3 regions of the Geodermatophilus sp. Leaf369 genome follow, and region 2 is predicted to be linked to each of the others. Evidence: predicted binding sites of a transcription regulator. Region 2 holds the regulator's gene; each other region holds the start of a gene.
The links. The regulator LexA, encoded in region 2, represses DNA repair genes until DNA is damaged. The targets are predictions, from matches to a motif close to TCGAACANNTGTTCGA.

Region 1 (10,056 bases), on a different contig from region 2:
TGGCCGGCGCTGCTGGGCGCGGTCGCGGTGCTGTCGTTCTCCCTCGTGCACGGGGCGCTGTTCCTGTCGCTGAAGACCGACGGCGAGCTGCGGGTGCGGGCCCGTTCCCTCGCACTCCGGCTGGCCCCGGTGGGTGCACTGCCCCTGCTGGCCTGGGCCGGGCTGGTGCAGCTGCGCTCGGGCTCGTTCGTCACCGGCCTGCTGTGGGTGGTCGCGGCGCTGGCCGTCGTCGTCACCTGGGCGCGGCTGAAGGTGGGCCGGGAGGGCCAGGCGTTCGCCGGCTGGGCGGTGCTGCTGCTGGCCTCCTCGGCCACGGTGTTCGCCGGGATGTTCCCGGTGGTGCTGCCCTCGACCATCGACCCGGCCTTCGACGTGCTGGTCTCCGATGCCTCGGTCAGCGACTACACGCTGACGGTGATGACCTGGGTCGCCGGGTTCGGGCTGCCGGTGGTGCTGGGCTACCAGGCCTGGACCTACTGGGTGTTCCGCAAGCGGCTGACGGCCGAGCCCGAGCACGAGACGGCCGCCGCGTGAGCCGGGGCCCGCTCGGCCCGCTGGAGGGCGTGCCGGGGGTGCGCGCGGCGCTGGTCCGGGCCGCGGTGGTGGCGGTGCTGCAGACCGGCGGGCTGGTGCTGCTCGCCGCGGGCCTGGCGCACGCGCTGGGCCGCATCGTCGCCGGGGGCTCCCCGCTGTCCATGCTCGCGCTGGCCGCCGTCGGTGCGCTGGTGCGGGCCGCGGCGGGTGCGCTGGGCGAGGTGCTGGCCGCCCGGGACGCCCGGCGCAGCGAGGACGCGCTCCGCTCCGCGTTGCTGGAGCGGTTGGCTTCCTCCCCGGCGGCGGTCGAGGCCGCCGGGGGGACCGGGCCGGCTGCGGTGCTGGCCACCACCCGGCTGCACGACCTGGGCCCGGCGCTGGCGACGTACCTGCCCGCGCTCGCGCAGACCCTCGTCGTGCCGCCCGTGCTGCTGCTCGTGCTGGCCGGCACCGACCTGCTCTCTGCGGTGCTGGTGGCGGTGACGCTGCCGCTGGTGCCGGTGTTCATGGTGCTGGTCGGGAAGTACACCGCCGACCAGACCTCGGCAGCCGCGCGGGCACTGGACCGGATCGCCGGGCACGTCGCCGAGCTGGTCCGCGGTCTGCCGGTGCTCACCGGTCTCGGCCGGGCCGCCGACCAGGCTGCCGCGCTGGAGGAGCTGGGTGCCCGGCACCGGACGACGACGACGGCGACGCTGCGGCTGGCGTTCCTGTCGGCGCTCGTGCTTGAGCTGATCGCCACCCTGTCCGTCGCGCTGGTCGCGGTGACCGTGGGCATCCGGCTGGTCGAGGGCGACGTCGGGCTGGCCGTCGGGCTCACCGCGCTGCTGCTGGCCCCGGAGGCGTTCGCCCCGCTGCGGGCGCTGGGCCAGGCCTTCCACGCCAACGCCGACGCGGGGCAGGCCGCCGGGGAGGCCCGCGCGGTACTCGCCGCTCCGGCCGCGGCCCCCCGGCCGGCCGTCGAGGCGGACGACCCCCGCGGTGCTGCCGTGACCGTCACCGACCTCGCGGTGACGCACCCCGGCCGCGCAGTGCCCGCCCTGCCGCCGACGTCGCTGACCGTCTCGCCGGGCGAGCTGGTCGCGCTGGCCGGGCCGTCGGGATCGGGCAAGTCGACCCTGCTGGCCGCGCTGGCGGGGTCGCTCGCCCCGTCGGCAGCGGTCGCCGGCTCGCTGGCCGGGGTGCCGGCATCGGTGGCGGTGGTCCCGCAGCACCCACGGACCGTGGGCGAGACGGTGGCCGACGAGCTGCGGCTGCACGCGCTGGTGTCCCGGGACGACCCGCTGGACGCCGTGGTCGCCGAGGCCTTCGTGGTCGAGGCGCTGGCCCGGGTCGGCGGCACCGAGCTGGCCGGCCGCCGCTGCACGACGCTGTCGCCCGGAGAGCTGCAGCGGGTGGCGGTCGCCCGCGCGCTGGTGCGGGTGCGCCGGGGGGCGTCGCTGCTGCTGCTCGACGAGCCGACCGCGCACCTGGACGGGGTGGCCACCGCCCTGGTCGCCGGGGTGCTCGCCGGACTGCGCGGCACGGTGACCACGGTGCTGGTCACCCACGACCCGGTGCTGGCGTCGCTGGCCGACCGGACGGTGCGGCTGGCCGGGACCGGAACCGCCGCCCGTCCCACCACTGCCCCTGCACCGTCCCCGGCGCCCGTCATGGCCGTACAGCAGGCCTCCCCCACGACGGCCGCCCCCGTCACCTCGGCCGGCTCGCTGTCCTGGCCCCGGGCCGCGCTGACCCGGGCTGTCGCGGCCGGCACCCTGACCGCACTGGCCGGGGTCGCCCTGACCGGGTTGTCGGGCTGGTTGATCCTCCGGGCGGCCGAGATGCCGCCGATCCTGACGCTGCTGGTCGCGACCGCCGGGGTGCGCGGCTTCGGGCTGGCCCGGGCGCTGCTGCGCTGGTGGGAGCGGCTGACCGCGCACGACGCCGCGCTCCGGCTGGCCGAGACCACCCGGGTGCGGGTCTGGGCCGCGCTGGCCCGGCAGGGCATCGCCGCCGAACGGACCCCCGGCAGCGCGCTGGGCCGGGTGGTCGGCGACGTCGGTCTGCTGCAGGACCTGTCGGTGCGGGTGCTGACCCCGCCGGCGGTGGCCGGCGCCGCCGTGCTGGTGACCACCGGGGCGCTCGCCCTGGTCGAGCCGACCGCCGCGGCCGGGGTATTGGCGGTCCTGGCCGTCGGGGTCGCTGTGGTGTGGGCGCTGCACCGCCGGGTCGATGCCGGCATCGCGCGGACCGAGGCCGAGCTGCGGGTGACCGCGTTGCGGGAGACCGCGACCCTGCTCGACGGTGCCGCCGATCTGCGGGTGCACGGCGCGCAGGGGGTCGTGGTGGCCGAGGTCGAGGCGCTGGCGGGCCGGCAGGCCGCGGCCGCCCGGGTCGGGGTGCGGGCCGGTGCGCTGTCGGGCGGGGTGGTGTCCCTGGCGAGCGGCCTGGCCGCCGTCGTGGGAGCCGGTCTGGGCTGGGCAGCGGGGATGACCGGCCCCGTGGTGGCGGTGCTCGCCCTGGCGCCACTGGCACTGGCCGAGCCGCTGGCCGGGCTGGTCGGTGCGCTCCAGCGCCGGGGCGCCTGGGCCGACGCCCGCGCCCGCGTCGAGTCGGTGCTGACCGCACCGGTCGCCGCCGACCAGGTGCACCCCGCCCCTGCGCCGACCCCGGTGACGGAGCTGGGCACCTCCGACCTGACCGCCGGTTGGCCCGGTGGACCCGACGTGCTGCGGGAGGTGTCGCTGGTGGCCGACCGGGAGGGCTGGCTGGTGGTGCGGGGTCCGTCGGGTGCCGGCAAGTCGACGCTGCTGGCCACGCTGCTGGCGGCGCTGCGTCCCCGGTCGGGCCGGTACGACCTGGCCGGGGTGGACACCGCGACGCTGACCGGCGACGACATCCGTGCCGCGATGGCGTGGCTGCCCCAGGAGGCGCACGTCTTCGCCTCCTCGATCCGGGCGAACCTGGCGGTGGCCGGCCCGCGCGGCACGGTGACCGAGCCGCAGATGCGGGGCGCCCTGGCCGCAGCCGGTCTCGGCCCGCTGGTCGACGGCCTCCCCGCCGGCCTGGACACCCCCGTCGGTGCCGGTGGGACGGCACTGTCCGGAGGAGAGCGCCGGCGCCTGGCCGCGGCCCGGGTGCTGCTGGCCGACCGGGACGTGGTGCTCCTCGACGAGCCGACGGCACACCTGGACCCGCCGACCGCCGCAGCCCTGGTCCGTGACCTGCGCACCGCGCTGGCCGGCCGGGTGGTCGTCTGCGTGACCCATGACGACTCGATCGCCGCCCCGGGCGACCGCGAGCTGCGGCTGGACCGGCAGCTGGCCCCAGTCTGAGGCGCGCGCCACCGGGTCAGAACGGTGGCCGGTCATGGTCACCTCCCGTCGGTGGGGCGGTGTGCGGCCAGGGCGGTGGTCCCGTCGTGGTCGTCAGCCCCGTCGGGGTGGTGACGGTGAGCCGCCCGTCCGGGTGCAGCTGGTGGTGCCACCCCGGCGCCTGGTGCTTGCCGCGGTGGTGACCGGTGCAGTAGCCGGTGAGGTTGTCCTGCGCCGTCGGCCCCTCCGGCCAGCGGCGGTCGTGGTCGAGCTCCCCGCCGCGGGGCACCCGGCGACGGCACCCCGGGAACCGGCATCGGCGGTCGCGGGCCCGGACGAACCGGTCGAGCGCCCGTCCCGGCCGGTACCCGTCAGTGGCGCCCGGTGGCGTGAGGCCGGGCCGGTCGACCAGGTCATGCGGGCAAAGCTCCGGGCGACGGACACAGCGCGGGCGGCCGCACGAGGACACCCGACGCAGCTCGGGGGCGCCGGTCAGCGCGAGCAGGGTCCCGTTCAGCGCGTCCACCACGGCAACCCGCGGCCGGTCGGCGAGCCCACCCCCTCCGGTCCGGCGGAGCAGGTCGCCGATCTCGTCCTGGAGCGCGGCCCGCGCTCCGGTCATCGCCTGCACGCTGGTCCGGGCCCGGCCCACCACACCTGCGGGCGACGACCGGTGCTGCTCCTCGGTCCGACGGGCAGCGCGTTCGGCCGCCACCACCGCGGCTCGGGCTCGGGACACCTGCCCCCGGGCGCGCTCGACCGCCTCCCCCGCCCGCTGTACCGCAGCATCAGCCGCTGCCCAGCCCGGAGGCCCCTCGCCCTCGGAGGCGGCGCTCGTCCTGAGCGGCGCCTGGTCCGGCGGCGACTCCGTGCCTGCGACCACGCCGGCACACTGCTCGTCGTCGACCGCGCGCTCCGCGGCCACGGGAGGCACCTCTTCGAGCAACCCCAGGGCGCGGGCCAGGTGCCGCACCATCTCGGCCGGCACCACCTGCCCGTCGACCTCGCCTGGCTCGTCGCCGCCGGCCAGGGTCTCTACCGGCGCCACGATCGTGAGCTGCGCGGTCACCACCGGGAGGCCGGTCTCGCCGGGCCGCAGGATCAGGTCGACCAGGCAGTCGGCCATCTTCTGAGACCGGGTGCGCGACTCTGGGTCGTCGTCGATCGAGTCGGCGTACCGCCCCAGCGCATCCAGGCAGGCCCGTGCCTCTGGGGTGGTCAGCACGGCGTTCAGCTGTTCCAGACCGTCCTCCCGGCCGGCCGAGCAGAACACACCCCGCCGACGGACCGCCGCCGCCAACCGCTGCGCCGCCCCCACGGCGTCGTGCCGCAGCACGAGCACCCGAGCCCGCTCGGTCAGCTGCGACGGTGTGGTCACCCGACCCGTCATCCAGGTGAGCAGCTCGCGCTCGACCCGGGCGCGCACACCGGGGTCCTCGATCGCCCCGACCCGCTCGGTGAACGCCCACAGGTGGCCCGGGTGGATGACCCCGCCCTCCAGGGCCTCCAGCGTGGCGGGCAGCCGGTGCACGAGGGTCAACGACCGGACCAGCAGGGCCTGCGCAGCGTGCTGGGTGATCTGCAGGGCGACCACCAGCTCCTGCGCCGCCCACTCACTGACCTCCGCGAGCACCCGCGGTCGAGCCGCCCGCGTCTCCGCCGAGGCACAGCCCGGCTCTCCCGGCTGGCGGTCGGCGGAGGCCGACCGCAGCGCTGCGAACTCGGCCACTGCCCGTGCCTGTGCTGCGGTCGCCCGACCGATGGCCGTGGCCTCCCGCTGCACCTCGCCCAGCGGCCCGCCCGAGGTGACGACAGGCGGGAACCAGGCCAGCTCCCGCACCGGGCTCTCCATCGTCGACATGTGTTCGATCATATGTTCGAGCACCGACAGTTCCTGCTGGTCAGCGCCCACCTGTGGACAGCGGACCGTTGTCCACAGGCGGCGCCCGGAACTGTCGGAGGCCCCTGCCAGAGTGCGGTCATGACCTTCACCGGACACGTCTTCCTCGGCATGAGCGTCGACGGCTTCATCGCCCGCGACGACGACTCGCTCGACTTCCTCTCCGGCAGCGGGGAGGACGCCGGCGACGCGGGGTTCACCCCCTTCGTCGACAGCATCGACGCCCTGCTGATGGGCCGCGGCACCTACGACGTCATCGCCGGCGAGCAGGAGTGGCCCTACCAGGGCAAGCCCCTGCACCTGCTGAGCACGACCGTGGCCGACGACGCCGATCCGCGACTGGCCGCCGTGCACCGCACCGTCGACGACGCGATCGACGCCCTGGACGCGGCGGGCGTCGGCCGGGTCTACGTCGACGGCGGGCGCACCGTGCGCGAGCTGCTGGCCCGGGGCCGGATCCAGACCCTGACGCTGTCCCGGGTACCGGTGCTGATCGGGTCCGGTGCCTCGCTGTTCGGTCCACTGCCCCGCGACGTGGAGCTCGAGCACGTCTCGACCGAGGTGCTGGGCGGCGGGATGGTGCAGACGACCTACCGCGTCCGGGAATCGTTGCAGGCCGAGAGCGATTGACCCGGCCATGGACGTCTTCCTCACCGGTGGAACCGGTCTCGTCGGATCCCACGTGCTCACCGCCCTCCTCGCGGACGGGCACACCGTCCGGGCGCTGGCCCGCAGTGACGCCTCCGCCGCCGCGGTCGAGGCCGCCGGCGCCACCGCCGTGCGCGGGGAGCTCACCGACACCGACCTCGTCGCCCGCGAGGCCGTCGACGCCGACGGCGTCATCCACACCGCCTCCCCCGGCGACGAGAGCAGCGCCGACGTGGACCAGGCGTTCCTGGACGCGGTGCTCGGCGCGATCGCCAACAGCGGCAAGCCCTACCTGCACACCGGCGGCTGCTGGGTGCACGGCTCGGGCCAGATCGACGAGGACACCCCGCGGGCCGCACCGCAGCTCACCGCCTGGCGGCAGCCGCTGGACGAGCGGGTCACCTCCGCCCGCGACGGCTTGCGCTCCGTGCTGATCGAGCCCGGCATCGTCTACGCCACCCAGGACGGGCAGGTCACCGGGATCACCGGCGTGGTGCTCGGCGGTCCGACCGATGACGACGGGGCCACCCAGCTGCCCGGCAGTGGAGACCAGCACTGGACCACCGTGCACGCCGCCGACCTGGGCCGGCTCTACTCCCTCGCGCTCACCCACGCCCCGGCCGGCAGCACCTACCTCGGGGTGAGCGGCCAGAACCCGACCGTCCGCGAGATCGGCGAGGCCGCCGGCCTGCGCGTGGTCGGCACCTCCGACGAGGCCACCAACGAGCGGCTGGGCCTGTTCGGCGAGGCGCTCCTGCTCGACCAGCAGGCCACCGGCGGGAAGGCCCGCACCGAGCTGGGCTGGACCCCCACCGAGGCCTCACTGCTGGAGACCGTCGCACGCTGACCGCGAGCCCGGGGGTCAGCCGGTCGGTACGTCGACCGTGACCTCCGGGCCCAGCGTCGCGTCGACCAGCTCGAGCCGGTCGCCGGACCAGAAGCTGCCCGGGTCGTAGGAGTTCAGCGGCTGGTCGCCGGGGAGCAGGCCCATCGCGGTGTAGGTGGCGGCGACCAGCTCGGCGCAGAACACCGTCTCGGCCGAGGTGTGCTTCTGCACCAGTCCCGACGCCCAGCCCCGGGCCAGCCGGAACGTGGTCGGGAACGGTCGGCCGTCGAGCCGGGCGATGGTCTGCAGCACCGCGTCCTCCATGGCCGGGGTGACCCCGCCGTCGTCGGCCGGGCCGACCAGCTGCCGCAGCCATGCCCGCTGGCCGTACTCCTGCCGCCACACGGTCACCGCGTCCCGCAGGTCGTGCAGCTGCACCCCCCGCTGGTGGGTGCCGGTCCACACGTCGGGCAGCGACTTGCCCAGCTCGGCGTGCCACAGCAGCGGCGGCAGGTCGTCGAGCACCACGGCCATGCCGACGTGGTTGACCGGCGCGTTGGTCAGCGTCTGGATCGCCCGATCGGCGACCGAGACCCCGCGGAACAGCCACACGTCGCCGGTGCGGGTCAGGTCGACCGCCGCGTCCAGCGTCAGCGGGGTGGGTCGGTTCGGGCGGCTCACCAGCGGGGACACGCGGCCACGCTAGGGGGCGCCGCTACCGTGCCGGGCATGCGCCGCGACACCCTGGGAAAGCTCATCGGACTGGCCGGCATCGCCGGGGTCGCCGCCACCGGGGTCGTGATCGCCCGCGACGAGCGGGAACGCCGCGCCTACTCCGCCGACGACGTCCGCTCCCGGCTGCACGAGCGCGCCGCGGCCGCGGCGGAGACCCCGGTGCCCGTGCCGGGACCCGAGCCGCGGGAGAACCCGATCCAGGCCCTGCGCCGACGCCTCCGCCGCTGATCAATCGGGGACCACGGCCCGGTAGTCCACGAGCAGGTGGCCGGTCGGGCTGGTGACGCTCCGGACGGTCTCCCACCGCAGGGCCGGGACGCCGTCGAACAGCCTTCGTCCGCGGCCGGCGACGGTCGGGGCGATCACGAGGGACAGCGTGTCCACCAGCCCGGCAGCGAGCAGCGTCTGCAGCACCGAGAGGCTGGCGTGCACGCCGATGTCGCCCCCGGGATGCTCACGCAGCTCCCGCACCGCCGCGACCAGATCGCCCTCGATCACCCAGCTGCCGGACCACTCCCGGTCCAGCGGGGTGCTCGTGGCGACATATTTGGGCACCCCGTTGACGAAGGACGCGAACGGCTCGATGTCGCTGTCGGGCCAGTAGGGCGCCCACTCGTCCCAGCTGCGCCGGCCGAGCAGCACGGCGTCCTGGGTGTCGATGACCCGGGCGAGGTTGGCGTCCATGACGTCGTCCCAGGTCGAGATGAACTCGTCCGGCGCCTCGGCGACGCCGTCCAGGGACACCAGCTCGTAGGCGACGACTCTGCGCATCAGCCCGCACCCACGGGCAGCGCGACCCCCTCGTCCTTGAGCACGACCCCCGAGGCACCGAGCTCCCGGGATGCCTGCAGCAGTGCGACCAAGGTGTCCGCCGCCTGCGCGTAGCCGAGCCCGTGCGGCGGCCGGACGTTGGAGATGCAGTTCCGCTCGCTGTCCGCCCGGCCGGTGCGAGGTCCGAAGGTCAGGTAGAGGCCGAGACTGTCGGCCGAGGAGAGTCCAGGCCGCTCCCCCACCAGGACGACGACGATCCGGGCTCCCAGCGCCTCGCCGATCGGGTCACCGAGGGCCACCCGGGCCTGGGTGGCGACCACCAGCGGGGCGATCGACCAGCCCGGGAGTCGTTCGAGCACCGCGGCGACGGTCCCCGCCGCGTGCTCGGAGACCGCCAGCGGGGACAGACCGTCGGCGATCACCAGCGCCAGGTCGTACTCCCCCGTGGGCAACGACGCCGAGGAGGAGAGCTGGCGGCCGAGATCGGGTCGCTGTAGGTAGGTCGCCCGGTCCGGTGCGGCCGACTCGACCTGGAGCACCTCGAGACCGGTGTCCGCCAGCGATGCGACCAGGGCCGGCACGTCCAGCGGGGAGTGCACGGCGTCCCGGGCAGCGGCGTGCGCGGCCCGGAACTCCAGCAGCCGCGCCGTCGGCAGCCCGTCGCCGGCCCGACCGAGAGCGACCCGGGCGCGGGTCGCCGAGCGCAGCAGGTCGAAGGCGTCCGAGCTCATCGTGCCGCCGCCAGCAGCGCCCGGGCGGCCGGTGCGTCCGCGGTCAGCTCGCGCACCCGACCGTCCGGGCCGAGCAGGTCCATCCGGCCCAGCCAGGCCTCGAACTCCGGCGCGGGCCGCAGGTCCAGCACCTGGCGGGCGGTGAGAACGTCCTGGAACGACAGCGACTGGTAGTGCAGCATCACGTCGTCCGAGCCCGGGACGGCGATGACGAACGAGCAGCCCGCCGCCCCCAGCAGCACGGTGAGGGTGTCGGTGTCGTCGGGGTCGACGTCGGTGTGGTTCGTGTAGCAGACGTCCACGCCCATCGGCAGGCCCAGCAGCTTGCCGCAGAAGTGGTCCTCCAGCCCGGCCCGGATCACCTGCTTGGCGTCGTAGAGGTACTCCGGGCCGATGAAGCCGACGACGGTGTTGACCAACAGCGGGTCGTAGTGCCGGGCCACCCCGTAGGCCCGGCACTCCAGGGTCTGCTGGTCGACCGGCGCCCCGCCGACGCCGAGGTGCGCGCCGGCCGACAGCGCCGACCCCTGCCCGGTCTCGAAGTACGTCACGTTCGTGCCCACGGTCCCCCGCTTGAGCTCGAGCGCCGCGGCATGGGCCTCCGACAGCAGGTCC
Region 2 (10,056 bases):
CGGCGGTCATGTAGCCCTCGGCCCCGGCGACGGAGAAGGACGTGGTGACGCTGGTCCGCTTCTTGGGCAGGCGCTTGCGCACCGGGTGGGCCATGGTGCCGGCGACCGGGGCGGCGGTCTCGGTGACCTCGGCCTTGGCGCCGTCGTTCTTGCCCTTGCCACCGGACAGCGGCTGGCCGACCTTGCAGTTGTCCCGGTAGATCGCCAGCGCCTTGATGCCGAGCTTCCAGCCCTGGAAGTAGATGTTCTCGACGTCCTCGATGGTCGCCGTCTCGGGCATGTTGACCGTCTTGGAGATGGCACCGGAGATGAACGGCTGGACCGCGGCCATCATCCGGACGTGGCCCATCGGGGAGATGGACCGCTCGCCCATCGCGCAGTCGAAGACCTCGTAGTGCTCGGGACGCAGGGTGGGGGCGTCGACGACGTGGCCGTGCTCGGCGATGTACTCGACGATCGCCTCGACCTGCTCGTCCTGGTAGCCCAGGCTCTTCAGCGCCCGCGGCACCGTCTGGTTGACGATCTGCATGGACCCGCCGCCGACCAGCTTCTTGAACTTGACCAGCGCGAAGTCCGGCTCGATGCCGGTCGTGTCGCAGTCCATCATGAAGCCGATCGTGCCGGTGGGGGCCAGCACGGAGGCCTGGGCGTTGCGCCAGCCGTTCTCGGCGCCGATGGCCAGGCCCTCCTGCCACTGCGCGGTGGCGGCCTTGAGCACGTCGGCGTCGTCGGCACCCACGGGGCGGATCGCGTCGTTGGCGGCGGCGTGCTTGCGCATGACCCGGGCGTGCGCCGAGGCGTTGCGGGCGTAGCCGTCGTAGGCACCGACGACACCGGCCAGCTCGGCCGAGCGGCGGTAGGCCGCACCGGTCATCAGCGAGGTGATCGCCGCGGCCAGGCTCTGGCCACCGCGGGAGTCGTAGGCGTGCCCGGTGGCCATGAGCAGCGCGCCGAGGTTGGCGTAGCCGATGCCCAGCTGGCGGTAGGCCCGGGTGGTGTCACCGATGGGCGCCGTCGGGAAGTCGGCGAAGCAGATCGAGATGTCCATCGCGGTGATGATCAGCTCGACCGAGCGGGTGAACCGCTCGGAGTCGAACGTGCCGTCGGGGCGCAGGAACTTCATGAGGTTCAGCGACGCCAGGTTGCACGAGCTGTTGTCCAGGCTCATGTACTCCGAGCACGGGTTGGACGCGTTGATCCGCCCGGTCTCGGGGTTGGTGTGCCAGTCGTTGATCGTGTCGTCGTACTGGATGCCCGGGTCGGCGCACTCCCACGCGGCGGTGGTGACCTTGCGGAAGAGCTCCTTGGCGTCCACGGTCTCGATGACCGAGCCGTCGGTGCGCGAGCGCAGTCCGAAGGGCGTGCCGTCCTCGACGGCCCGCATGAACTCCTCGTTCACCCGGACCGAGTTGTTGGCGTTCTGGTACTGGACGCTGGTGATGTCCCGGCCGCCCAGGTCCATGTCGTAGCCGGCGTCCCGCAGCGCGCGGATCTTGTCCTCCTCGCGCGCCTTGGTCTCGACGAACTCCTCGATGTCGGGGTGGTCGATGTCCAGCACGACCATCTTCGCGGCGCGACGGGTGGCGCCACCGCTCTTGATGGTGCCGGCCGAGGCGTCGGCCCCGCGCATGAAGGAGACCGGCCCGGAGGCGGTGCCACCGGAGGACAGCAGCTCCTTGGAGGAGCGGATGCGGGAGAGGTTCAGCCCGGCACCGGAGCCGCCCTTGAAGATCAGGCCCTCCTCGCGGTACCAGTTGAGGATCGAGTCCATCGTGTCGTCGACGGCGAGGATGAAGCAGGCACTGACCTGCTGCGGGCTCGAGGTGCCGACGTTGAACCAGACGGGTGAGTTGAAGCTGAAGACCTGGTGCAGCAGCATCCAGGTGAGCTCGTGCTCGAACAGCTCGACGTCGGTCTCGGAGGAGAAGTAGCCGTGCTCGCGGCCGGCCTCGGTGTAGGTGAGGACGACGCGGTCGATGAGCTGACGCAGACTGGTCTCGCGCACCGGGGTGCCCACGGCGCCGCGGAAGTACTTCGTGGTGACGATGTTCGTGGCGTTGATCGACCAGTCGGAGGGGAACTCGACCCCGCGCTGCTCGAAGTTGATCGAGCCGTCGCGCCAGTTGGTCATCACGACGTCGCGGCGCTCCCAGGTCACCTCGTCGTAGGGGTGCACCCCGGCGGTGGTGAACACGCGGGCGACCTTGAGGCCCTTGCGGTCGGTGGACTTCGCGGTCCTCTTGCGGCCGGACGAGATGCGGTCGGTGGTCTCGGTCAAGACGTGCTCCCCTGGCGTGGCGTGGCTGTGGTGAGGCGGTGGTGAGGCGGTGGTCGTGGCTCTGGTGGCGCTCTAGTGCGGTGGTGCGTCGGTCCCGTTCTAGCCGGGGGGTCCGACAGTCCGGGCGGTGTCGCCCGGGGCGGGGTCGTCGTCGGCAGCGGGACCGGAGCCGAGTCCGATCCGCTTCAACTCGCTGATCTCCTTCTCGAAGTCGGCGACCGACGTGAAGGAGCGGTAGACGCTGGCGAACCGGAGGTAGGCGACCTCGTCGAGGTAGCGGAGCGGGGCCAGGATGGCCAGCCCCACCTCGTTGCTGGGCACCTCGGCCGACCCGGTGGCGCGCACGGCGTCCTCCACCTTCGCGGCGAGGACCGCGAGCTGCCCCTCGTCGACCGGTCGCCCCTGGCACGCCCGGCGGACACCGGCGATCACCTTGCTGCGGTCGAAGGGCTCGCTGACCCCGCTGCGCTTGATGACCGCGAGCACCGGCTCCTCGACGGTCGTGAAGCGCCGGCCGCAGACCGGGCAGGACCGACGGCGGCGCGTCGTCGCGCCCTCGTCGGCCTCCCGGGAGTCGACGACCCGGCTGTCGGGGCTGTGGCAGAACGGGCAGCGCACCGGGGGTCTCCTCTCGGGTGTCGTGGACTCCCACGACGGCCGCCCTGTGCACGCTCCCGGGGACATCCGGTGGATGTCGGGGGGAGAACCTGTGGACGGGCCTGTGGATGGAAGAACATCTGTGTAACTACTAGATGTTGTGGTGAGAGTAGCCCCGCACCCCTACAGATACGCAACCCCTCCCGGGCGTGTCCTCTTCCCCGACTCCGTCGCGCCTTCGGTGGCACCCCGGGACGCCGGTCCTGCCCCACGCGCACCAGCCCGTGCACAGCTCCTGCCAGCACCGATGCCGCCCGGTCGGCACAACCGACCGACGCAGGCCCGCTGCCGCGTACCGCACCCGGACGCGACGGAGCCGGCCCACCCGGGACGGTCGTCCACCGGGGGCCGGCTCGATCCCGGGAGGCGCGAGGTCCCGGAGTGGCGTCAGGGCTCAGGGGACCTGCAGCACCTGGCCGGGCACGAGGGTCACGCCGTCCAGGTCGTTCAGCGACCGCAGTGCGTCGACGACCCCACGGGGGTCGGCGTCGGGGGCGATGGTGCCGGCGATGGACCACAGGGTGTCGCCCGGGGCGACCACGACACTGCTCTCCCCCGCCAGGGCCAGCCCACCACCGGCGGGCTGCCCGCCGAACACCACGGGGCCGGCGAGGGCCGCCAGGCCCAGCCCCCCGGCCACGACCAGCCCCAGCACGGCCCGACGACCACGCCGGGTCAACCGCAGCGGGGCCGGCCGATCAGCCACCGGGGGTCGACCGGCGACGGCGGGGCGACGCAACGGCACCACGTCGGCCCACTGCTCCGGCACCGGCTCCCGCACCGTCACGGTCGGGTCCTGGACCAGGCGGAGCACGGGCCCGACGGGCTCGACGACGCGGCGCGCGGCGACGCCGGCCTGCAGGGCGCGACCGGCCGGGTGGTTGCCGCGGACGGTCGGGGTGGTGCTCGAGGTGTTCGCCGTGGTGGCCATCGTGGTCGCTCCTGTCGCTCGCTCCGACGCCCGGGAAGGGATCGAACGGTTGTTCGATCGAACGTCTGTGCGGATGTCTACCCGAGGGGTCCGACAAAATCGAGGCGACACGGCGTGTCGTTCGAACACCTGTTTGAACGGAGCGGTTCGAGGCGTTACCGTCCGTGTTGATCACGACGGTCACCGTCGGCTGCGCGCCCTCCCCCGGGGGACGCCCGTCCGGCGGGCGTCCGACCGTCGGCACCGGACGAGCTGCGGGCACGCAGTCGGAGGAGGACACGTGGCGGTCGAGGGCGACACACCGGACGGCACGGGCGCCGTGAAGGCCCCCGCGGCGCGGAAGAAGACGTCCACCCGACGGGCCGCGGCGACCGCGGGGGCCGAGGCCACCCCCGGGGACGCCACCGTGCGCGAGTTCCCGGAGCGGGGCGAGGCCGGCGACGGTCTCACCCAGCGCCAGCGTCGGGTCCTGGAGGTCATCCGCGACTCGATCGACCGGCGCGGCTACCCGCCGAGCGTGCGGGAGATCGGCGAGGCCGTCGGGCTGTCCTCGGCCTCCTCGGTCGCCCACCAGCTCTCCGTGCTGCAGAAGAAGGGGTGGCTGCGCCGCGACCCCAACCGGCCCCGGGCCCTGGACGTCCGACTGCCCGGCGACCACCCGATGGCCGACGCGAGCGGTTCGGCGCTGGCCGGGTCCGGTGCCGCCAGCGGCGTCGACGACCCGCAGGCGCCGGTCCCCACCTACGTCCCCGTCGTCGGTCGGATCGCCGCCGGTGGACCGGTCCTCGCCGAGCAGGCCGTCGAGGACGTCTTCCCGCTCCCCCGCGAGCTGGTCGGCGAGGGCACGCTGTTCATGCTCAAGGTGACCGGTGAGTCGATGGTCGACGCGGCGATCTGCGACGGCGACTGGGTCGTCGTCCGGCAGCAGGCGAGCGCGGAGAACGGCGAGATCGTCGCGGCGATGATCGACGGTGAGGCCACCGTGAAGACCTACAAGCGGCGCGACGGGCACGTGTGGCTGCTGCCGCACAACCCGGCCTTCGAGCCCATCCCGGGTGACGACGCGACCGTGCTGGGCCGCGTGGTCACGGTCCTGCGCCGGCTCTGAGTCGACGGCCGGGTCCCGCCGCGGCGGGACCCGGCCCCGGGGAGGTCAGTGCCGGCGGCGGAGCTTGCCGGACGCCCAGACCAGCACGCCGGCAGCCAGCGCGGCGATCACCCCGGCCGTCCACGGCGAGAGACCACCGGAGGCGGTGCCCGGCTCGACAGCGGTCGCGGCGTCGGCCGGGCCGACCGCCGCAGCCGGGGACAGCGCACCGGTCGAGGGCAGCACGGTGACGGCCGCGGGCAGACCCTCGCCCGAGACCACCAGGCTGCGGGCATCGGCAGCGAAGGCGACCGCCTCGCCCTGGGGCGACTCGGGCAGGGCGACCCGGGCCGGGGCACCGGCCAGCGCGCCGGGGACGTCGGAGCCGACGAGCGGCCAGACGTAGGCGTCGGTGTAGGTGCGCAGCGCGATGAGCGCGCCGTCCTGGCTCACCGCGCCGCCGGTCACCAGCAGCTGCCCGGCCCGGCCCACCGGGCCACCGGGGGTGCCCGTCAGGGACAGCGCCAGCTCGGCGACCCGCTCCATGGGCACGGTCGCGGCGGGGTCGAGGGCGGCGGTCGGTCGGTAGACCCCGCTGACCCCCAGCACCTCCTTGGTGACCAGGTAGGGCGTGCCGTCGGGGGCCAGCAGCAGGGCCTCGGCGTCGTGGGGACCGTCGGGGTAGGTCAGTCGGTGCACCTGCGCGGTGCCGTCCGGGCGCAGCGCGATCAGCGCGACGGTCTCGCGGGACAGCCGGTTGTCCCCGGTGTCGGCGAACCAGACGGTGCCGTCGGCCGCCAGCGCCATGTCCTCGGGGTCGTAGGGGTCCACCGCGGCGGTCCGCTCACCGACCACGGCGCAGGAGGCGTCCAGCAGGTGGACCGTCACGGCGTCCCCGCCGTCGTTCATCACCAGCGTGGTGTCCCCGGACACCGCCATCCCGGAGATCTCCGGGAGTCGGGCGTCGGTCACCGAGCAGGGGGTGGCGGGCTCGCCGAAGGGGGCGAGGACCTCCTCGGCCGCGGCGGTGACGACGGCGGCCGACCCGGTCTGGGCCGCGGACAGGAAGGAGCCCGGCAGGAACGGCCCGGCGACGACGCCGATCCCCAGGACGGTCGCCACGAGGGCCCGCGGGCATCGCCCGGCGGGCTCAGGCAGTCGACCGACCGGCTCTGGCACGCACGAAGCGTGACATCACGACTGCGTCGAGTGCGTGCACCACGCCCAGCAGGACGAGTCCCACAGCAGCGCCGACGACCGCGTCGGTGACCCAGTGGAAGTCCAGGGCCACCATGGCCACTCCCGTCACGAGCGGGCCGAACACGCTGAGCACCCACAGGGCGCGCTGCACCTGCGCCGGCAGCCCGAACTCCACGGCCTGCCACCGCGCCACGCCCCACATCAGCACGGCGTTGGCGACGTGCCCGGAGGGGTAGGAGGCGCCGTCCCGGTGGAAGAACGAGCCCGGGTAGGCCGGCGCCGTCCGGCCGGTGCCGTACTTGAAGGCGTAGACGACCGCGGTCAGCAGCGCCAGGGCGACCAGCACCCGCAGCACCGGGACGACGGTGCGCCGGCGCCAGGAGATCCAGCCGACGAGCGCGACCAGGACCACCAGGATGGTGAAGCGCCCACCGGCCTGGGTGAAGACCCAGACACCCCAGTACACGTCGGAGTTCCGCAGGTCCCAGGAGCTGACGACCTCGGAGACCGTGAGGTCCATCCGCTCCAGCACGCCGCGGGACAGCAGGTCCGCGGTCACCACGGCGGTCACCAGCGCGGCGACGACGACGGCCCACCAGGCGGGGCGCCCGGTCCCGATGACCCCCGGGCGACGAGCCGCCGGGGGCGCGACGCTGGGGAGGCTCACGGGGTCAACGTACCGCCGCGTCGTGACCTGACCGTGACCGGCGCGGTGCACGGACCGGGCACCGGGCCCGGTCCGTGCACCCTCACGCCACCGGCGCGGTGAACTCCTCGAGCGCCGCGGCCAGCGCGCCGTCGACCCGGGCGTGCAGCCGGGTCCCGTCGGCGGAGAAGTCCTCGCTGAGGACCTCCCCGTCCTGGTGCACCCGGGAGACCAGGTCGCCCCGGTCGAAGGGCACCAGCACGTCGACGTCGACGTCGGGGTGCGGCAGCCGGGCGGCGATGACGTCGCGGAGCTCGGCCATCCCCTCCCCGGTCGCTGCGGAGACCCACTGGGCGCCGGGGAGCGCCTGGCGCAGGGCCAGCACGTCCTCGTCGTCCATCGCGTCGATCTTGTTGACGACGATGAGCTCCGGCACCGAGGCCGCGTCGATCTCGGCGAGCACCACGTGCACCGCGTCGATCTGGCCCAGCGGGTCGGGGTCGGAGCCGTCGACGACGTGCACCAGCAGGTCGGCGGCGGCCACCTCCTCCAGCGTGGAGCGGAAGGCGTCGATGAGCTGGTGCGGCAGGTGCCGGACGAAACCCACGGTGTCGGTGAGCGTGTAGTCCCGGCCGTCAGGCATCTCGGCCCGGCGCACGGTCGGGTCCAGGGTGGCGAACAGCGCGTCCTGGACCAGGACGCCGGCATCGGTGAGCTGGTTGAGCAGGCTGGACTTGCCGGCGTTGGTGTACCCGGCGATCGCGACCGAAGGGGTCTGGTTGCGGTCCCGGCCCGAGCGCTGGGTCGCGCGGGCGGTCGCCATGCCGGCGATCTCCTTGCGCAGCTTGCTCACCCTGGCCCGGATCCGGCGACGGTCGGTCTCGATCTTGGTCTCACCCGGACCACGGGTGCCGATGCCGCCACCGCCGGCGACCCGCCCACCGGCCTGCCGGGACAGCGACTCACCCCAGCCGCGCAGTCGCGGCAGCATGTACTGCATCTGGGCGAGCTCGACCTGGGCCTTGCCCTCCCGGCTGGTGGCGTGCTGGGCGAAGATGTCCAGGATCAGCGCGGTCCGGTCGACCACCTTCACCTTGAGGATCTTCTCCAGCTGGTTGAGCTGGCCGGGGGTGAGCTCGCCGTCGCAGATGACGGTGTCGGCGCCGGTGGCCGCCACGATCTCCCGGATCTCGGCGGCCTTGCCCGACCCCACGTACGTGCCGGCGTCGGGCTTGTCCCGCCGCTGGCTGACGGCCTCGAGCACCTCGGAACCGGCGGTCTGGGCCAGCGCGGCCAACTCGACGAGGGAGCGGTCGGCGTCCTTCGCCGTGCCCTCGGTCCAGACGCCCACCAGGACGACGCGCTCCAGGCGCAGCTGGCGGTACTCGACCTCGGTGACGTCGGTGAGCTCGGTGGACAGCCCCGCGACGCGGCGGAGCGCCCCGCGCTCCTCCTTGACGTAGGAGCCGGTGGTCTCGTCCGGTTCGTCCCACTGCCCGCGCGGGGCCGGACGGCTGTCCCCCGCGGTCTCGGTCGGGAGCGGCGTCACGGCGGCCTTGTCGGCGCGTGCGACGGCGTCCTCGAGGACGGCCCGGTTCTGTGCTGTGGTCATCGTCTCCCAGCGTGTCATGCCTCGGCGGTCCGAGGCACCTGACTTCCACAGCGCACAACACCGCGCCGGGCGGGAGTCATCCCTCGGGGTGCACCCCGAGGTAGACCGACCACCGGTCGCCGTCCTCGTCGGGGGTCCGCCGGGCCCACCGGTCGAGCAGCCCGTACAGCTCGTCGAAGAACTCCTCCCGGTGCTCGGGGGTCAACCGCAGACCGAGCCGGGTGCTGCGGAGCTCGCGCTCCCCCACGGCCGCCACCTCGCCCAGGAACGCGCCGAGCACCGGGTCCTGGTCGGCGACCGGCGACCCGGAGAAGTCCAGCTGCCAGGACCGCCCGGTGGCCCGGTAGGGCACCTCGCGGGCGCCCCGGGCACCGCGCCGGGGCTCCTCGGCGACCAGGAAGCCGGTGTCGACCAGGGTGCGCACGTGGTGCAGCACCGAGGCGGGGTTCCGGTCGAGCCGGGCGGCGATCTCCCGGTTGGTCAGCGGCCGGTCCAGGCACAGCCGCAGGATCCGCAGCCGCACCGCCGAGGCCAGCGCCCGGGCCTCGGCGTCGGTGGCCGGACGACGCTCGCCCCACTCCCTGGACTCCATGCGGGGAGCGTAGCGACGCGCCGGGAAAGTGATTGACTCTTCCCAATCACTGGGTGCAGGCTGCCGCCCGTGACCCGCAGCCTCTGGCACCACCGCGACTTCCGGCAGCTCTGGATCGCCGAGACGGCCAGCCACGTCGGCACCCAGGTCGTCGGCGTCGCGCTGCCCGTCGTCGCCGTCGCGGTGCTGGACGCGACCCCGCTGGAGATGGGCGTCCTCACCGCGCTGGAGACGGCGGCCTTCCTGCTCATCGCCCTCCCGGCCGGCGCCTGGGTGGACCGGTGGCGTCGCCAGCGCGTGCTGGTGCGGGCCGACGTGGTGCGCGCCCTGGCGCTGGTGACCATCCCGGTGGCCTACCTGCTCGACGCCCTCACCCTCGGCCAGCTGTACCTGGTCGCGGCGGTGGTCGGCACCGCGACGGTCTTCTTCGACGTGGCCTACCAGAGCTACCTGCCCTCGCTGGTCGACCGCAGCCAGCTCACCGACGGCAACGGCAAGCTCGAGGTCAGCCGCGCCGTCGCCCAGGTCGCCGGGCCCGGCCTGACAGGCGTGCTGCTGCGGGTCCTGGCGGCGCCACTGCTCATCGTGGTCACCGCCGCGGGCTACCTGCTGTCGGCCTTCTTCGTCGGCCGGATCCGGCACGTCGACGTGGTCCCCGACCGCAGCACCCGCCGGCGGCTGCGGGTCGAGATCGGCGAGGGGCTGTCCTTCGTCGTCCGGCACCCGCTGCTGCGCCGGATCGTGGCCTGCACCGGCACCGGCAACCTGTTCGGCTCCATCACCGGGACGCTGCTGGCGATCTACGTCCTGCGCACCCTGGGGCTGGCCGAGTCGACCCTGGGACTGGTGCTCTCGGCCGGGGCGGCCGGTGGACTGCTGGGCGCCTTCACCGCCGCCCGCTTCGCCCGCGTGGTCGGGGAGGGCCGGACCATCCCGCTGTCTGCGGTCGGCTTCGGGCTCTTCGCCGCTCTCACCCCGCTCGCCGCCTCGGTCGAGGGTGCGGCCCGGGTGGTGCTGCTGGTCGGCGGCAGCATCGGGGTGAGCTGGGCCGTC
Region 3 (10,056 bases), on a different contig from region 2:
CGCCACCCCGGGGGCGTCCTGGTCGTCCTCCGCCAGGTCGAACAACCCCGCCGGCTCCTCCTCGGCGGGGTCTCCCCCGCCCATCAGGTCCAGGCTGAGCTGCCCGCCGGAGCTCGCCCGGGCACCGCTGCGGCTCCACCGGTCCAGCTCACCGATCTGCAGCAGCAGGTCGCGCCGGGTGACCTCGTCACGGCGACGGGTGGGCCGGGCGCCCTCGCTGTCCCGGGACCCGAACCCGTAGAGGGAGTCGAACCCCCCGGCCACCACCAGCCGCTCGACCACCGGGCGGGACACCGACGCACGGTTCCAGAAGTCGGCCAGCGAGCGGTAGGGCTGTCCGGCGACCACCCGGGCGAGCTCGTCGTCGGAGATGCCCTTCACGTCGGCCAGGGACAACCGGATCCCGTACCGGGCCGGGTCGGGCATCGCCGCCGGCATCCACTCCGGACGCGTCCGGGCGGGAGCCTCGGGCGTCCCGTCCCCGAAGGCGTCGTCGAGCACCCGCCCGACGTCGGCCCCGTCGGCCCCGTCGACCCGTTCGACCCGGTAGCTGTCGGTGGAGGCGTTGACGTCCAGGCCGAGCACCGAGATCCCGAAGTTGCGGGCGTCGTCGAGGATCAGCCGCTTGGGGTACATGCCCGGGTCGTGGGTGAGCACCCCGGACAGGAAGGCCGCCGTGTGGTGGGTCTTCAGCCACGCCGACTGGTAGGTGGGCAGCGCGAAGGCCGCGGCGTGGGCCTTGCAGAAGCCGAAGGACCCGAAGGCCACCAGCACCTGCCAGACCTGCTCGGCCACGTCCTCGTCGAAGCCCTCCTCCAGCGCCCGCGGCATGAACCAGGCCCGGACCTCGGGATGGGCGTCCTTCTCCCCCAGGGCGCGCCGGACCTCGTCGGCGCTGGCCAGGTCGCAGTCGGTCATCTCCGCGACGATCCGCAGCACCTGCTCGTGGAAGACCACCACGCCGGCGGTCTCCTCCAGGGCCGGCTGCAGCCGGGGGTGCGGGTACACCGGGTCGCGCCAGCCGTTCCGGGCCATCAGGAACGGGGTGATCATGTCGCTCTTCACCGGCCCGGGCCGGAACAGCGAGATGTCGATGATGACGTCCTCGAACGTCCGTGGCCCGAACTTGCCGACCAGCTCGCGCTGACCGGGCGACTCGATCTGGAACATGCCCAGCGTGCGGGTGCTGCGGATCAGCTCGAAGGTCGTGGGGTCGTCGCGGGGCACCTCGTCGATGGCGACCTCCACACCGTCGACCCGGGCCACCTCGTCCATGGCGTGCGCGATCGCCGACTGCATCCGGATGCCCAGCAGGTCCAGCTTGAGCAGCCCGAGGTCCTCGACGTCGTCCTTGTCGAACTGGCTCATCGGGTAGCCCAGGTAGCTCTGCTCCACCGGGGTGCGGTCGAGCAGGGTCGCGTCGGACAGCAGCACCCCGCACGGGTGCAGGGCGATGTGCCGGGGCAGCCCGTCGAGCCGGGAGACCAGGTCGAACACCAGGTCCAGGTCGCCGCTGCCGCCGGAGCGCTTCGAGCCCAACCGGGCCGCGCGCAGCTCGGGCAGGTCGCGCAGCGCGGCGTGCACCTGGTTGGCCCGCACGTGCGGGAAGGCCTTGGCCACCGCGTCGATCTCCCCCGGCGGCAGCCCGAGGGCCGCGCCGACGTCGCGGATGGCGTGCCGCACCCGGTAGGTGTCCATCATCGAGATGCAGCTGACCCGCTGGGCCCCGAAGCGGTCGATCACCGCGTCGTAGACCTCCATCCGGCGGGCGGACTCCACGTCGATGTCGATGTCGGGCAGCTGGTGGCGCAGCGGGGAGAGGAACCGCTCCATGAGCAGCCCGTACCTGATCGGGTCGACGTCGGAGATGCCCAGCAGGTAGGTGACCAGGCTGCCGGCACCGGACCCGCGGGCGGCCGCGCGCACCCGCAGGCTCTTGATCAGGTCGACGACGTCGGCGACGGTGAGGAAGTAGGACGGGTAGCCCAGGTGGTCGATGACCTCGAGCTCCTCGTCCAGCCGCTGCTGGACCTCGAGACCGTCGACCATCCCGCGGCGCCCGATGCCGGCCTGGCACCGCGCCCGCAGGACCTGGGAGGGGCCCATCCCCCGTTCGGCCGGGCTGGTGACCACGTCGAGCTCGGGGTAGCGGACGGTGCCGATGCCGAGGTCGTCGCGGACGTCGACCACGCACTGCTCGGCGACCCGGGCGGTGGTGTCCAGCAGCAGCCGGCCGGCGTCCCGGTCGGACCCGACGAGGTCCAGGGCGACCTCGGCCATCTCCTTGCCCGACTTCAGGTGGCCCTCGGCGGTGCGCCGGTCGACGTGCCGCTCCCCCAGCGGCACCAGCCGGCGGGCGGCGTCGAGCACGTCGGCGGTGGGTGCGTCGAAGGCGTCGACGTAGCGGACCGCGTTGGTGAGCACCGCCGGCACGCGGGCCTCGGTGGCGAACCGGAGCATCGCCTGGGCCCGGCCGCGGTCACCGCGGCCGCGGTGGTGCACGACCTCCATGACCAGCTGCCCGGGCCCGAACACCTCGCGCCAGGCGTCGAGGCGGGCCCGTGCCAGGTCGGCCCGGCCCTCCAGCAGCGCGCGGCCCACCGAGGAGCCGGGCCCCAGGACCGCCAGCAACCCGGTCGAGTGCTCGGCGGCGAGGGCCAGCGAGCTGACCGGCTCGCCGCGGGTGCCGGCCAGGTGGGTGGCGCTGGTCAGCCGGCACAACGACCGCCAGCCGGCGCCGTCGCGGGCCAGGAACACCACCCGGGGGTGCCGAGGGTCGACGCTGGCCCCACCGCGGGCCGGGGACCGGCGCCCGGTGCGCGCCGACGCCGAGGGGGTCGCCCGACCGTGCCCCGGGGCGGGGCGGGCCGCGGCCGGGGGCAGCCGCCCCCCGGGCAGGAGCGGGCCGGACGGTGCCCGCAGGTCGGCGGGCTCACCCCCGGCCAGCGGGTCGACGGCGAGGTCCACCCCGAACAGCGGCCGGATCCCGGCCGACCGGCAGGCCAGCCCGAACTTGACCGCCCCGTAGAGACCGTCCCGGTCGGTGAGGGCCAGGGCGCCCATGCCGTGGTCGACCGCCCGGGCGACCAGGTCGGCCGGGTGGTTGGCGCCGTGCTGCATCGAGTAGCCCGAGGCGACGTGCAGGTGGACGAAGGGGTCGCTCACGGGGCGGTCGGGTCGGGGTACAGCCGGGTGACCACGGCACCGGCACCCGCGGGCGGCGCGGGACGGGCGGCATCGGCGGAGACCGGGCGGCCGAGGGTGGTCTCCACGACCGCCAGGAACGCACCGGCGTCCCGGACCAGGTCGTCGGCCTCCCGCTCGGTGACCGCGTGGGAGAGCCCGGCCTCGGCGGCGGCGCGCTTGGCCGCACCGGCGGCGAAGAACGCGGCCCACTCACCGAGCTCGGGGGCGACCTGGCCGATGAGCACCCAGGCGCTGCGGGGGCGGCGCCGGCCGGACTCGGGACGGGTGCGGGCGGCCAGCACCGCGGCGGCCCCGCGCAGTGCGGCCAGGTGCGCGGTGGCGTAGCGCCACCCCGCGTCCGGGCAGACCGCGGCCTCGGCCAGCCCCCGGTGGGCCTGCCCCAGCAGCTGGGAGGCAGCCGGCGGCAACGGCGGGGTGAGCTCGAGCTGGGCGGGTGAGAGCACCCGGACCGCGCCCATCAGTCGTGCGCCCGGACGAGCAGCCAGCAGTTCTCGGCCGGCTCCCACGACAGGTCGAACACCCCGGCGAAGCTGGTCTGCGACCGGCCGGCACGGACCGCCTCCAGCCGCCACACCTGCCGGGTGGCCACCAGGTCGGCCGAGGCGCCTCCGCCGCCACCGGTGGCCGCCCCGCGCTGCCACCAGGGGGACGTCTCGACCCAGTGGTCGAGCAGCTCGCCGACCTCGTGCCGGCTGCCCGCCCGCCAGAACTGCACGGGCCCCAGCGGACCCTGCTCGACCTGCACCTCTTCACCGACGCGGCCTCCCGCGCCGAGCAGCACACGGCTCATGACAGACTCCGCCCTCCTGCACCCCAGCCGACTTCCCCACCGGCTGTTCGAACACCTGTTCGAACACGACGAGCAGACCACGGCGCCCCGGCGGGCGTCAAGCCGGCGCGCGTGCCCTGTGGACACCCGGCGCGACTGTCGGACCCCTCCTCCACAGTGGGCTCGTGGACGACCCGACAGCACGCGTGCGCCGCGCCTACGACACCGTCGCCGAGCCCTACGCCCGGCTGGTGGGCCGCGACCTGACCGGCCAGCCGTGGGAGCGCCGGGTGCTCGACGCGCTGGTCGCCGTGGTCGACGGTCCGGTGCTCGACGCCGGCTGCGGCACCGGTCGCACCACCGGTCACCTGCACGCCCTCGGGGTCGACGTGCGCGGGGTCGACCTCTCCCCCCGGATGGTCGCCGTCGCGCGCCGCGACCACCCCGGGATCGCGTTCGCCGCGGGGGACCTGGCCGCCCTGGACGAACCCGACGGGCAGCTCTCCGCCGTCCTGGCCTGGTACTGCCTGATCCACGTCGCCCCGGCCGACCGGCCCGTCGTGACCGCCGAGCTGGCCCGGGTGCTCCGGCCCGGCGGGCACCTGCTGGTGGCCTTCCAGGTCGGCACCGCCCACCTGCGCCGCACGTCGGCCTACGGCCGCGCGGTGGACCTCGACGTCTGGCGACTGCACCCCGAGGAGCTGCTCGCCGTGCTGGACGGGGCCGGCTTCGAGCCGGTGACCCGCTGGGACCGTCCCGCCGGCCCCCGGGAGACCACGCCCCAGGCGGCCCTGCTGCTGCGCCGGCGGTCTCCCCACGGGCACGGTGCGACCGGCGGCACCGGGGACACCGGTGGGAGACTCGGGTCATGACCGTTGCTGACCACCCCCGGGTGGCCGAGGTCCTCGCGCAGCTGCGGGCCGCCGGCGCCGACGGTGCCGCCGACGCGGTCCGCGAGCTGCCCGACAGCGCACCCACCGCCGCCGCGGCCGCGGCACAGCTCGGCGTCGGGGTCGGGGCGATCGCCAACAGCCTGGTCTTCGACGTCGACGGCAACCCGGTGATGGTGATGACCAGCGGCGCCCACCGGGTGGACACCGGGATGGTGGCCGGCCTGCTCGGGGTCCGCGAGGTGCGCCGGGCGAGCCCGGAGTTCGTCCGGCGGCACACCGGCCAGGCGATCGGCGGGGTCGCCCCCGTCGGGCACCCGCACCCGATCGGCACGCTGGTCGACGTCGAGCTCGCCCGCCACCCCGTCGTCTGGGCCGCCGCCGGCCACCCGCACACCGTCTTCCCGACCAGCTACGACGAGCTGCTGGCGATCACCGCCGGCACCCCGGCCGAGGTCGCCGCACCGTTCGACCCACCCGCCCCCGCACCCGATGAGGCCCGCACCCCGTGACCGACACCGTCCCCGCCACCCGGGTGGTCGAGCTGCCCACCCGCTGGATGCGCGACCACCTGCACGAGGCACTGGCCATCTACGGCGCCGCGATGGGCTACGGGGACTCCGTCGTCGCCGGCCGGTACGGCTACGCCGTGCAGCACACCGAGCGCTCGGGCTTCCGTGCGGTCGGCGCGTTCACCCAGACCCCGCAGGGCGAGCAGCTGGTCGGCTTCGGCTACGGCTACCTCGTCGCGCCCGGCCAGTGGTGGCACGACCAGGTGCGGCACGCCCTCGACCGGCGCACCGCCAAGCGCTGGCTGCCCGGCGCCTTCGAGGTCTGCGAGCTGCACGTGCACCCCGAGCACCAGAGCAAGGGCCTGGGTCGCCAGCTGCTGCACGCCCTGGTCGCCGACCTGCCGCACCCCGCCGCGCTGCTGAGCACCCCGGACTCCCCGACCAAGGCCTTCGGGCTCTACCAGGCCGACGGCTTCGTCGACCTGGCCCGCGGCTACCACTTCCCCGGCGACGCCCGGCCCTTCGCGATCCTCGGTGCCCGCCTGCCGCTGGGCACCCCCGCCGATGTCTGACACCGCCGACGCGATCGTCATCGGGTCCGGGCACAACGGCATGGTCGCCGCCTGCCACCTGGCCGAGGCCGGCCTGCACGTCGAGGTGGTCGAGAGCGACACCGTGCTCGGTGGGGCGGTCTCCACCGTGGAACGCTGGCCCGGCGTGCACGTCGACCGGGGCTCCAGTGCGCACGTGATCATCCGGCACTCCGGGATCGTCGAGGAGCTCGACCTCGCCGCCCACGGCCTCCGCTACGTCGACTGCGACCCGTGGGGCTTCGCCCCGGCCACCGCGCCGGGCAGCGAGGGGCCCGACGGCCGCCCGATCGTGTTCTCCGTCGACCTCGACGCCACCTGCGCCTCCATCGAGGCCGCCTGCGGGCCCGAGGACGCCGCCGCCTACCGCCGCTTCGTCGGCGTCTGGGGCCCCCGCAGCGCCCAGGTCGTCCAGGCCTTCGGTGACCGGCCCAGCCCGGCCCGGCTGGTGCGCCACCTGTGGCCGCTCGGGGCGCCGGCGAAGGGTCGACCGCGCACGGCGGGCGGTGAGCTGGCGACGGACTTCCTCGGCTCCGGCGACGCCCTGCTGGACCGGTGGTTCTCCTCCGAGCGCCTCAAGGCGGCGCTGGCCTGGTTCGGCGCCCAGTCCGGACCCCCGATGTCCGAGCCCGGCACCGCGGCCATGGTCGGCTGGGCGGCCCTGCTGCACACCACCCCGCCCGGGCACCCGGTCGGTGGTTCCGGTGGCCTGACCCGCGCGCTGCGCGCCAAGCTCGAGTCGCACGGCGGCCGGGTCACCCTCGGCGACGGTGCCGCGTCGCTGATCACCGAGGACGGCCGGGTCGCCGGTGTCGTCACCGAGTCCGGACGACGGATCCAGTCCCCCGTCGTCGTCGCCGCCTGCCACGTGAGCGCCACCGCGGCCATCGCCGGGGACGACGCACCGCCCGCCCTGGCCGACGCCGCGCCCCCGTTGGGCAACGGCTTCGGCCTGGTCGTCCGCTGCCAGACCGACGCCCTGCCCAGCTACCCCGGGGTGTCGGCAGCGGACTCGTTACAGGGACTGCAACTGCTGTGCACCGACCGCGCCCAGCTGGCCCGGGCGCACGGCGACTGGCTGGCCGGGGAGGTGCCGCGCGAGCCGGTGCCGCTGGCCATGAGCTTCTCCGCCAGCGACGACACCCTGGCGCCCGAGGGCCAGCACGTGGTGACGATCTGGGGCCAGTGGTACCCGTACGCGATGGCCGACGGCGCCGACTGGGACGCCATCGCCGACACCGAGGCCCGCCGGCTGATCGAGGCTGTCGACCGGTACGCCCCCGGGTTCGCCGACTCGGTACAGCGGATGTACGTGCAGACCCCGCTGCGGCTGGAGCAGGAGCTCGGCCTGGTGCGGGGCAACGTCATGCACGTGGAGATGTCCCTGGCCTCGATGTTCGCCTTCCGGCCCACCCCGGAGCTCTCCGGGCACCGGGTGCCGGGGCTGCCCGGGCTGTACCTGTCCGGGGCCTCCACGCACCCCGGTGGCGGGGTCTCGGGCAACTCCGGGCGGACGGCGGCCCGGGTGGTGCTGGGCGACCGGTCCCGGCTGGGCCGCCTGACGAAGCGGCTCACCCGCCGGTGACGACGCTGGACCAGCGCACCGCCCACCCGACGGCGGCCCGGGTGCCGTGGGTGCTCGCCGGAGCGCTGGTGCTGGCCGCGATCGCCTACCCGCTCGCCGGGGGCGGCGGCCGGGACGTCGTGAGCTGGACGATCGTCCTGCTCGGGTCGGCCCTGTCGGTGGCACACGCCTGGGTCTCGCGGGGCGCACGCACCGGGCTCGGCGTGCTCGGGGTGGTGGTGGCTGCCTCGGTGCTGTTCGAGGCGGTCGGGCTGGCGACCGGGTTCCCGTACGGCAGCTACACGTACTCCGACGCGCTGGGCCCGACGCTGCTCGGCGTGCCGTTCCTGGTGCCGCTGGCGTGGCTGATGATGGCCTGGCCGAGCTGGCTGCTGGCCCGCCGGCTGGTGCCTGCCCACCGGCTGGGCCGGATCGCCACCGCTGCTGCCGTCTTCGCCGCCTGGGACGTCGTGCTGGACCCCCAGCTCGTCCAGGCCGGCTACTGGACCTGGGCGCACCCCTCCCCGGGGCTGCCCGGGATCGACACCGTGCCGCTGACGAACCTGGCCGGCTGGCTGCTGGCCGGGCTGGTGACGATGGCCGCCCTGGACGCGCTGGCCGCCCGGACCGCGCCCCGGCTCGGGGACGGCGCCCCGATGCTGGTGCTGGGCTGGATGACCCTGGGCGGGGCCCTGGCCCACGCGGCGTTCCTCGACCTGCCCGGCTCGGCCGCCTGGGGCGTCGTGCTGGCGGTACCGGTGCTCGTCGCACTCGCCCGGCAGCGCACCCGCCGGTGAGGCCGGTCGCGCTGCTCGCCGGGATCAGCGTGGCCACGGCGGTGCACGCCGTGGTCAACACCGCACTGCTCCGGCGGCCGGCGGCCGGCGGACCGCCGGTGCGCCACCGGGTGCGGGTCGTCGTCCCGGCCCGGGACGAGGAGGCCACCCTGACGGGCTGCCTGGAGTCGGTGGCCGCCCAGACCGGGGTGCCCCACCTGCACACGGTGGTGGTCGACGACGGGTCCACCGACGGCACGGCCGCGATCGCCCGGGCGCACGGCGTCGAGGTGCGGACGGCCACCCCGCCCGCGGCCGGGTGGCTGGGCAAGCCGGCCGCCTGCGCCCAGGGCGCGGCCGGGGCCGGCGACGTCGACGTGCTGGTGTTCCTCGACGCCGACGTCCGGCTCGCCCCGCACGCCGTTGCCGCCGCGGTGGCGCTGCTCGACGCGCACGACCTGGACCTGGTCTCGCCCTGGCCCCGGCAGCTTGCGGTCACCCCGGCCGAGCGGCTGGTGCAGCCGCTGCAGCAGTGGCTGTGGGCGACCACGCTGCCGCTGCGGCTCGCCGAGCGCTCGCCCCGGCCCTCGCTGGCTGCGGCCAACGGGCAGTTCCTGGTGGTCCGCCGGGACGCCTACGAGCGGGCCGGCGGGCACGGTGCGGTGCGCGGGGAGGTGCTCGAGGACATCGCACTGCTGCGGGCGCTGAAGCGCTCGGGCGGGCGGGGCGTGGTGGTCGAGGGCTCGACGCTGGCCGCGACCCGGATGTACGAGGGCTGGGCGCCGCTGCGGGCCGGCTACGAGAAGTCGCTGTGGTCGGCGCTGGGCGGGTCACCGGTGGGCAGCCTGCTGGCGGGGGCGGCGCTGACGGCGGTGTACGTCGTCCCCCCGCTGAGCGGGACCCGGGCCGGGCTGGTCGGCTACGCCGCCGGCGTGCTGGGCCGGGCGGTGACCGCCGCCCGCACCGGCGGCCGGGTGTGGCCCGACAGCCTGACCCACCCGCTGGGGGTCGCACTGCTCGACGTGCTGCTGGTCGGCTCGGTGCTGGGCCGCCGGCGCGGCACCCTGGAGTGGCGGGGCCGCACGCTGCGGTGAGACTGGACGGCGTGACCTCTCCCGACCACGCCCGCACGCACTTCGACCCGGCCGAGATGGGCACCGGGGCCTTCTACCGGGTGCTGAACTCCGTCGTCGTCCCCCGCCCGATCGCCTGGGTCTGCAGCCGCGACGCCGAGGGGGGCCACAACCTGGCCCCGCACAGCTTCTACACGGTGGCCTGCGTGGACCCGCCGATCGTGCAGTTCACGTCCGTGGGCCGCAAGGACTCCCTGAACAACGTCGAGGCGACCGGTGACTTCACCGTCAACCTGACGCCGGAGGCGCTGTTCGAGCAGGTCAACGCCACCGGGACCGACTTCCCGCCCGACCACGACGAGGCCGAGCAGACCGGTGTCACGCTGGAGGACAGCTCGGTGGTGGCCGCCAAGCGGGTCGCGGAGTCCCCGGTGAGCCTGGAGTGCGTGCTGCACTCGACGATCCGGCTGGGCGACAGCACCGTCGTCTTCGGTCGGGTCGTGCACGCCACGGCGTGGGAGACCGTCGTCCGCGACGGCCGCCCGCGGATCGAGGAGCTGAACCCGCTGGCCCGCCTGGGCGGCAACGAGTGGGCGACGATCGGGGAGCTGAAGGAGATCAAGCGGATCCCCTTCAGCCAGTGGTCCGAGGACCCCTCGATCGGTCAGGCGTTGC

Region 1: ASG36_RS18030 (HNH endonuclease signature motif containing protein) is a predicted target of LexA. The motif match lies at 5,696-5,711, and genes of this name have one in related genera.
Region 3: ASG36_RS21690 (DUF6504 family protein) is a predicted target of LexA. The motif match lies at 4,045-4,060, and genes of this name have one in related genera.

Annotation. Positions count from the first base shown of each region.
Region 1 is NZ_LMQA01000004.1:352,226-362,281, forward strand. It holds gene cydB (cytochrome d ubiquinol oxidase subunit II) at 1-534, shown strand, start outside; gene cydC (thiol reductant ABC exporter subunit CydC) at 531-3,851, shown strand; gene ASG36_RS18030 (HNH endonuclease signature motif containing protein) at 3,868-5,691, opposite strand; gene ASG36_RS18035 (dihydrofolate reductase family protein) at 5,812-6,360, shown strand; gene ASG36_RS18040 (NAD-dependent epimerase/dehydratase family protein) at 6,368-7,225, shown strand; gene ASG36_RS18045 (hypothetical protein) at 7,241-7,897, opposite strand; gene ASG36_RS18050 (hypothetical protein) at 7,934-8,167, shown strand; gene ASG36_RS18055 (dihydrofolate reductase family protein) at 8,168-8,710, opposite strand; gene eutC (ethanolamine ammonia-lyase subunit EutC) at 8,710-9,441, opposite strand; gene ASG36_RS18065 (ethanolamine ammonia-lyase subunit EutB) at 9,438-10,056, opposite strand, start outside.
Region 2 is NZ_LMQA01000007.1:50,064-60,119, reverse strand. It holds gene ASG36_RS21255 (vitamin B12-dependent ribonucleotide reductase) at 1-2,278, opposite strand, end outside; gene nrdR (transcriptional regulator NrdR) at 2,378-2,896, opposite strand; gene ASG36_RS22465 (LysM peptidoglycan-binding domain-containing protein) at 3,330-3,866, opposite strand; gene lexA (transcriptional repressor LexA) at 4,273-4,974, shown strand; gene ASG36_RS21235 (hypothetical protein) at 5,020-6,075, opposite strand; gene ASG36_RS21230 (phosphatase PAP2 family protein) at 6,104-6,820, opposite strand; gene hflX (GTPase HflX) at 6,903-8,411, opposite strand; gene ASG36_RS21220 (transcriptional regulator) at 8,488-9,003, opposite strand; gene ASG36_RS21215 (MFS transporter) at 9,073-10,056, shown strand, end outside.
Region 3 is NZ_LMQA01000001.1:262,623-272,678, forward strand. It holds gene ASG36_RS01260 (DNA polymerase III subunit alpha) at 1-3,165, opposite strand, end outside; gene ASG36_RS01265 (SAV_6107 family HEPN domain-containing protein) at 3,162-3,665, opposite strand; gene ASG36_RS21690 (DUF6504 family protein) at 3,665-3,997, opposite strand; gene ASG36_RS01275 (class I SAM-dependent methyltransferase) at 4,162-4,848, shown strand; gene ASG36_RS01280 (YbaK/EbsC family protein) at 4,845-5,378, shown strand; gene ASG36_RS01285 (GNAT family N-acetyltransferase) at 5,375-5,950, shown strand; gene ASG36_RS01290 (NAD(P)/FAD-dependent oxidoreductase) at 5,943-7,553, shown strand; gene ASG36_RS01295 (carotenoid biosynthesis protein) at 7,550-8,329, shown strand; gene ASG36_RS01300 (glycosyltransferase family 2 protein) at 8,326-9,402, shown strand; gene ASG36_RS01305 (flavin reductase family protein) at 9,414-10,056, shown strand, end outside; gene ASG36_RS01310 (carbohydrate kinase family protein) at 10,046-10,056, opposite strand, start outside.